Regions from separate parts of the Streptomyces sp. NPDC093568 genome, predicted to be linked through region 1. Evidence: riboswitches for the same ligand, from Rfam matches in the RefSeq annotation. Region 1 holds a riboswitch; the other holds the start of a gene.
The links. A riboswitch is a leader RNA that binds a small molecule or an ion and turns the genes downstream of it on or off. The one in region 1 is predicted to bind thiamine pyrophosphate.

Region 1 (3,900 bases):
CGTGCCTCATCGCGTCGGCCATCAGCACCGGCTCCTGCGCCCGCGTCACCGCCGAGGCGAGCATCACACCCGCGCACCCCAGCTCCATCGCGAGCGCCGCGTCCGACGCCGTACCGGCACCCGCGTCCAGGATCACCGGCACGCGCGCGTGCTCGACGATCAGCTGGAAGTTGTGCGGATTGCGGATGCCGAGCCCGGAACCGATCGGCGACCCGAGCGGCATGATCGCCGCGCAGCCGACGTCCTCCAGCCTCCGCGCCAGCACGGGGTCGTCATTGGTGTACGGCAGCACGGTGAAACCGTCGTCCACCAGCGTCTCGGCCGCGTCCAGCAGCTCGATCGGATCCGGCAGCAGCGTCCGCTCGTCGGCGATGACCTCCAGCTTGATCAGCTCGGTGCCGAGCGCCTCGCGCGCGAGGCGGGCCGTCAGCACGGCCTCCCCGGCGGTGAAGCAGCCCGCCGTGTTCGGCAGCACCCGGATCCCGAGCTTCTCCAGCACGGACAGCACCGAACCGTGCACCGACGGGTCCACCCGCCGCATCGCGACCGTCGTCAGCTCCGTACCGGACGCCACCAGCGCCCGCTCCAGCACGTCCAGGCTGGGCGCTCCGCCGGTGCCCATGATCAGGCGGGACGTGAAGGACGTACCGCCGAGGACGAAGGGATCGTCGGCCATGGTTCAGCCTCCTTGGACGGCGGTCAGGACCTCGACGCGATCACCCTCGGTCAGGGGCGTCGACGGCCACTGCGTGCGCGGGACGACGGTTTCGTTGAGGGCGGCGGCCACTCCGGAGGGCGCCGCGGTGAGCAGCTGTACGGCGCCGTCGAGCGCCGTACCGGGAGCGATCTCTCGTCGCTCCCCGTTGAGGGAGATGTTCATGCCGGCTGCTCCGTGAGGACGGCGGCGGTGAACCGCCGGGGTGTGAAGTCGCGGGCCTCTTGAGGGAGTTCACCGGTGGCCAGCACATGCGCCATGACGTCTCCGGTGACCGGTGTGAGCAGCACGCCGTTGCGGTAGTGCCCGGTCGCCAGCGACAGTCCCGCAAGCTCGGTCGGGCCGAGCAGCGGCGCGTTGTCGGGGGAGCCGGGGCGCAGGCCGGCCCGGGTCTCGGTGAGCGGCAGTTCCGTGATGCCCGGCACCAGCTCATGGGCGTCGCGCAGCAGTTCGTACACCCCGCCCGCGGTCACCGTGGTGTCCCAGCCCTGCTCCTCGCTCGTCGCCCCCACGACCAGCTCCCCGTTCTCGCGCGGCACCAGATACACGTGGCTGCCGCGCACCACGGCCCGCACGGTCCGGCTCAGGAACGGCGCGTACCGCCGCGGCACGGTGAGCCGCAGCACCTGCCCCTTCACGGGCCGCACGGGCGGCAGTACCTCGTCCGGGACACCCGCGAGCCGCCCGCTGAGGCTGCCGCCCGCGAGGACCACCTGGTCCGCGCCCAGCTCGGTGCCGTCCGTGGTGGTGACGCCGGCCGCCCGGTCCCGGACGACATCGAGGCGCTCGGCCCACGACCGGTGGAAGACCACGCCGGCCCGCTCGCACGCGGCCACCAGCGCCCCGGCCAGCCGCCGCGGGTCGATCTGATGGTCGCCGTCCACCCGCAGCCCGCCGCGCACACCCGGCGCGAGCATCGGCTCCAGGCGCCGGCACTCGCGCCCCGACAGCCACTCGGAGTCCAGCCCCGACCGGTGCTGCAGGGCGTGCAGTTCGCGCAGGTGCGCGCGGTCGTCGGCGTCCAGCGCGACGGCGAGCGTGCCGCAGCGGCGGTAACCGAGGTCGTGGCCGGTGAGGTCGGTGAGCTCGGCCGCGAAGTCCGGATAGCGGCGGGCCGAGGCGAGGTTCAGCCCCAGCAGGGTCTGCTCGCCGTAGTGCAGTTCCGTGACGGCGGCCAGCATCCCGGCCGCCACCTGGGCGGCGCCGCCACCCGGCTCCGGGTCCACGACGGCCGTCGTGAACCCGCGCTGCGCGGCCCGCCACGCCGTGACCAGGCCGATGATTCCGCCCCCTACGACGAGGACGTCTGACGTTCGCGTACGCGACATGGGCGTCCAGCCCCTCCCTTCGCCGGCATGACCCGGATCAGGTTCGTACGGTCGGAGGCCGCCAGCCTCCCTCTCAGCCCGGTGCGTCCGGGCTCCCGCGAGTGCTCTACTTGGGCCACCCTAGCCCGCTGCCGTATGTCTCAGTAAGGGAGCCTCAGCCCATGGCCCGCTCGCTCGACGGTCTCGTCCTCGCCCCCGTCGCGGACCAAGCCCCAGGTCAGGTGGGTACCCGGACCCGGTTCACGTACCACGAGAAGGACGGCGAGATCTGGGCCGAGTACGCGGGCGGCGACGTCGTACGCGGGTATCTCGTGGGCGTCCGGGAAGGCGACCGGCTGGACTTCCGGTACGTGCAGCTCAAGCGGGACGGGACCACGTCCTCGGGGCACTGCGTGTCCACGGTGGTCGACCTGCCCGACGGGCGGGTGCGGCTGGAGGAGAGCTGGGAGTGGGAGTCGCAGCCGGGCAGCGGCACCAGCGTTGTGGAGCAGGTCACTGAGCACGACTCCTGACTGACAAATTGTCAGTTGTCTATGGTGATCAGGTGAGCGAGCAGACGACGCAGTCGCAGCGGTCCGTGGTCGTCGCCGGCGCCGGCATGGCCGGCGTGCAGACGGCGGTCGCCCTGCGGGAACAGGGCTTCACCGGCACCATCACCCTGATCGGCGCCGAGCCCCATCAGCCCTACGACCGGCCGCCCCTGTCCAAGGCCGTGCTGCTCGGCAAGGCCGAGGGCTCCGCCTTCGACGTCGACTTCGACGCGCTCGGCATCGACCTGCGGCTCGGGCGCGAGGTGCTCGGCGTGCGCGTCGCCGACCGGGAACTGGACACCGAGGCCGGGCCCGTCCCGTACGACGTCCTCGTGCTCGCCACCGGCGCCGAACCGATCCGGCTGCCCGGCGCCGAGGGCGTGCCCGGCGTGCATCTGCTGCGCACCCTGGACGACGCCGAGCGGCTGCGGCCGGTGCTCGCCCGCCAGCACGACATCGTGGTCGTCGGGGCGGGCTGGATCGGCGCCGAGTTCGCCACGGCCGCGCGCGAGGCGGGCTGCGCGGTGACGGTCGTGGAGGCCGCCGACCGGCCGCTCGCGGGTGCGCTGCCCGCGGAGGTGGCCGCGCGGATGACCGCCTGGTACGAGGACAGCGGCACGGAGCTGCGCACCCGCGCGCGCGTGGCGCGCGTCGAGCCCGGCGCGGTGATCCTCGACGACGGCTCGCGGCTGGCCGCGGGCGCCGTCGTGGTCGGCATCGGAGCGCGGCCCGCCACGGCCTGGCTGGCCGGCTCGGGCATCGAGCTCGGCGCGCACGGCGACGTCGTCGCCGACGACCGGCTGCGCACCTCCGCGCCGGACGTCTACGCGGTCGGCGACTGCGCGTCCTTCCCGTCGGCCAGGTACGGCGAGCGCCTGCTCGTGCACCACTGGGACAACGCCCTCCAGGGCCCGCGCACGGTCGCCGCGAACATCCTCGGCGAGACCGCCGCCGTCTACGACCCCGTGCCGTACTTCTGGTCGGAGCAGTTCGGCCGTTTCGTCCAGTACGCCGGTCATCACGCCGCCGCCGACACGACCCTGTGGCGCGGCGATCCCTCGGGCCCGGCGTGGAGCGTCTGCTGGCTGCGGGAGGGGCGCCTCGTCGCCCTGCTGGCGGTGGGCCGGCCGAGGGACCTCGCGCAGGGGCGGCGGCTGATCGAGTCGGGCACGCCGATGGACGCGCGGCTGCTGACGGACCCGGCCCGGCCGCTGAAGGCGGCGACGGCTTAGCGCGTTGAGGCGATGGCTCCTCCCAGGTGGACCGGCCTGACTTCCGACTGTCAGTGGCAGATGGCAGGCTTGTTTCCGTGACCGAGATTGACGCA
Region 2 (3,900 bases), on a different contig from region 1:
GGGTGTCCTCGGCCCACCTGCGCTCGACCGCCGTGAGCCCGTCCGTCGTCAGCCCGGGCGGTCCCTCCGCGAACGTGGTGTGGATGCCGAGAACGTGCGCCGGGAACCTGCCGCCGAGAACCGTGGTGATGTTCCCGCCCCAGTCGCCGCCGTGGGCTGCGAACTCGCTGTAGCCGAGCCGTTCCATCAACTCCACCCAGGCGGCCGCGATCTTTTCGGTACCCCACCCGGTAGTGGCCGGCTTGTCGCTGTAGCCAAACCCCGGCAGCGACGGGACCACGACGTGGAACGCCGGCGCGTCCGGATTTCGCGGGTCGGCCAGCTCGTCGAGGACATCCACGAATCGCGCGATGCTGTCCGGCCAGCCGTGCGTCAGGACCAGAGGAATGGCATCCGCGCGCGCGGACCGGCGGTGCAGGAAGTGGATACCCAGACCGTCAATGGTCGTGCGGAACTGGCCGATCTGGTTGAGGCGCTCTTCGAACGGCCGCCAGTCGTACCCGGTGCGCCAGTAGTTCACGACATCGACGAGGTCGGCGAGCGGAACACCCTGTTCCCACCGACGGGGCCCGGGCGCGGCGCGAGGGACCGTTTCGCGCTCCGGCAGTCGCGCGGCGGCCAGTCGCGCGCGCAGATCGTCGAGGTCAGCGTCAGTTGCGTGGGCTTCGAATGCGTGTACGTCGCCGGTTGGACGAGGCATAAGACCTCCTGACCGTCATGGAACCGGCCGCTACCTGCCGCGAACCGGCTAAGACGGTTCTAGCAGCCCGCCGAGTCATACGGCAACCGGCTAAGGTGGTTCCATGCGTGCCGGCTTCCCTGACTTCCGCCTCGGCAACGTGCTGGCGACCAGCTTCACGGGGACCCTGTCGGAGCGTCACGGCAACGCCGTGGAGCGCATCCCCACGCCGCACCGACTCGTCGACTGGCTGGCGGTGAGCGGCCTCGCCGTGGACTCCTGCACCACCGCCCAGCTCGACCGCGCCCGGGAACTGAGGGAGTCGATTCACGCCGCCGCGACGGCGGCCGCGATCCAGGACCCCCTCCCCGCGTCCGCTGTCCAAGTCATCAACGAATGCAGCGCTCAGGGCCGGGCCGCGGCGATCCTGACGCCCGAGGGCCGGCGGCGTTGGCAGCTCAGCTCGGCTTCCTGCGTGGAAGACGCCCTCGGCGTGATCGCCGCGGACGCGATCAGCATCATCGCGGGCGAACGAGACGGGAAACTGGCCTTGTGCGCGTCGCCAACCTGCCGAGCGGCCTTCTTCGACACCAGCCAGAGCCGCACCCGCAAATGGTGTGACATGAACACGTGCGGGAATCGCCAGAAGAAGGCGCGCTTCCATGCCAACCAGCGTAAAAACCCCAGATCGGCAGGGTGATCGAGGTCCGGCTGGACGAGTGGCGGGGAGCCGGCGCGTCGTAACCGGCCGCGGCCGCAGTTCACTCAAGTGGATCTGCGACACTGGTTGAGCCATGCCTAAGCCCGGAGAACTCACTTTCGTAGCCCCCCGCGGAGCCAAGAAGCCCCCGCGGCACCTTGCCGATCTCACGCCTGCTGAGCGCAAGGACGCCGTCGCCGCGATCGGGGAGAAGCCGTTTCGTGCCAAGCAGCTCTCGCAGCACTACTTCGCGCGGTACGCGCACGACCCGGAGCAGTGGACCGACATCCCGGCGGGGTCGCGGGCCAAGCTGCACCAGGAGCTGCTTCCCGAGCTGATGACCGTCGTACGGCATCTGTCGACGGACCAGGGGACCACGCGCAAGACGCTGTGGCGGCTGTTCGACGGGACGCTCGTCGAGTCGGTGCTGATGCGGTACCCGGACCGGGTGACCATGTGCATCAGCTCGCAGGCCGGGTGCGGGATGAACTGTCCGTTCTGTGCCACCGGGCAGGCGGGGCTGGACCGGAATCTGTCCACCGCCGAGATCGTGCACCAGATCGTGGACGGGATGCGGGCGCTGCGGGACGGCGAGGTGCCCGGCGGGCCCTCGCGGCTGTCCAACATCGTCTTCATGGGCATGGGCGAGCCGCTCGCCAACTACAACCGGGTCGTGGGGGCCATTCGCCGGCTCACCGACCCCGAGCCCGACGGGCTGGGGCTGTCCCAGCGCGGGATCACCGTCTCGACGGTCGGTCTGGTTCCGGCGATCCACCGGTTCGCCGACGAGGGCTTCAAGTGCCGGCTCGCGATCTCGCTGCACGCGCCCGACGACGAGCTGCGCGACACCCTCGTCCCCGTGAACACGCGGTGGAAGGTGCGCGAGGTGCTCGATGCCGGGTTCGAGTACGTGGAGAAGAGCGGCCGTCGGCTGTCCATCGAGTACGCCCTCATCCGGGACATCAACGACCAGGCCTGGCGTGGTGACCGGCTCGGGCGGCTGCTCAAGGGCAAGCCCGTGCATGTGAACCTGATCCCGCTGAACCCGACTCCCGGCTCGAAGTGGACCGCGTCGCGCCCCGAGGACGAGAAGGCGTTCGTCGAGGCGATCGCCGCCCATGGTGTGCCGGTGACGGTCCGGGACACCCGTGGTCAGGAGATCGACGGGGCGTGCGGTCAGCTCGCCGCGACCGAGCGGTAGTCTGGCCAGCGTAAGACCGTCGTAAGCACATCTTCATATTCCGACAGGGGAGCGCCACAGCGCTGAGAGTGCGGCAACCGGGCCGCAGACCCTCTGAACCTTGCCCAGGTCATTCTGGGTAGGAAGTTCGGTCACCACTCAAGCTGTTGCGCCCTGCCCAGGAGTCGAAAAGGCTCCTGGGCAGGGCCGCGTCTCTTCCTGGTCCATCCCAGGAGGAATTCAGTGAGCACAACCAAGAAGTTCGCGGCCGTCGCCGTCGGGCTGGGCCTTGTCACGCTGTCCGCGTGCGGATCCTCCGACTCGGGCAGTGGCAGCGGAGAGTCCACGAGCAAGACCGTGACGCTCGTCAGCCATGACTCGTGGGCCGTCTCGAAGGACGTCCTCGCCGCGTTCGAGAAGCAGTCCGGCTACAAGGTCCGGGTGCTCAAGGACGGCGACGCCGGGCAGGCCGTCAACAAGGCGATCCTGACCAAGGACAACCCGCAGGGCGACGTCTTCTTCGGCGTCGACAACACCCTGCTCTCCCGCGCCCTCGACAACGACCTGTTCCAGTCGTACGAGGCCAAGGGGTCCGACCTGATCCTGCCCGAGTTCCGGATCGACCAGGACAAGCACCGGGTCACGCCGATCGACACCGGCGACATCTGCGTCAACTACGACAAGGCGTACTTCACCGAGCACAAGCTGGCCCCGCCGGCATCGTTCGACGATCTGATCAAGCCCGCATACAAGGACCTCCTCGTCACCGAGAACGCCTCCACCTCCTCGCCCGGCCTCGGCTTCCTGCTCGGCACCGCCGCCAAGTACGGCGACGACGGCTGGCAGGACTACTGGAAGAAGCTGAAGGCCAACGGCGTGAAGGTCGTCGACGGCTGGGAGCAGGCCTACAACGAGGAGTTCTCCGGCTCCGCCGGCGGCAAGAAGGCCAAGGCCGACCGGCCGCTCGTCGTGTCGTACGCCTCCTCGCCGCCCGCCGAGGTGATCTACGCCGACCCGAAGCCGGCCAGCGCCCCCACGGGTGTCGCGGACGGCACCTGCTTCCGGCAGGTCGAGTACGCGGGCCTGCTCAGCAACGCCAAGAACACCGAGGGCGGCAAGGCGCTCCTCGACTTCCTGCTGACCAAGACGTTCCAGGACGACATGCCGCTGAACATGTTCGTCTACCCCGTGCGGGAAGCCGCCCAGGTTCCGCCGGAGTTCGTGAAGTACGGCCCGCAGGCCAAGGACCCTCAGACCATGGACCCCGCGAAGATCGCCGACAACCGTGACGACTGGGTCAAGTCGTGGACCTCGCTCGTACTGAAGTAGCGGAAGCAGCAC

Region 2: another riboswitch for thiamine pyrophosphate. It lies ahead of ACIRD7_RS19980 (thiamine ABC transporter substrate binding subunit); the one in region 1 lies ahead of thiO (glycine oxidase ThiO).

The regions. Positions count from the first base shown of each region.
Region 1 is NZ_JBIWJD010000005.1:438,133-442,032, reverse strand. It holds gene ACIRD7_RS22700 (thiazole synthase) at 1-676, opposite strand, end outside; gene thiS (sulfur carrier protein ThiS) at 680-880, opposite strand; gene thiO (glycine oxidase ThiO) at 877-2,043, opposite strand; TPP riboswitch at 2,041-2,152, opposite strand; gene ACIRD7_RS22685 (hypothetical protein) at 2,205-2,555, shown strand; gene ACIRD7_RS22680 (NAD(P)/FAD-dependent oxidoreductase) at 2,588-3,805, shown strand; gene ACIRD7_RS22675 (Rv2175c family DNA-binding protein) at 3,883-3,900, shown strand, end outside.
Region 2 is NZ_JBIWJD010000004.1:561,171-565,070, forward strand. It holds gene ACIRD7_RS19965 (epoxide hydrolase) at 1-700, opposite strand, end outside; gene ACIRD7_RS19970 (CGNR zinc finger domain-containing protein) at 804-1,379, shown strand; gene rlmN (23S rRNA (adenine(2503)-C(2))-methyltransferase RlmN) at 1,474-2,580, shown strand; TPP riboswitch at 2,616-2,723, shown strand; gene ACIRD7_RS19980 (thiamine ABC transporter substrate binding subunit) at 2,803-3,888, shown strand; gene ACIRD7_RS19985 (ABC transporter permease) at 3,864-3,900, shown strand, end outside.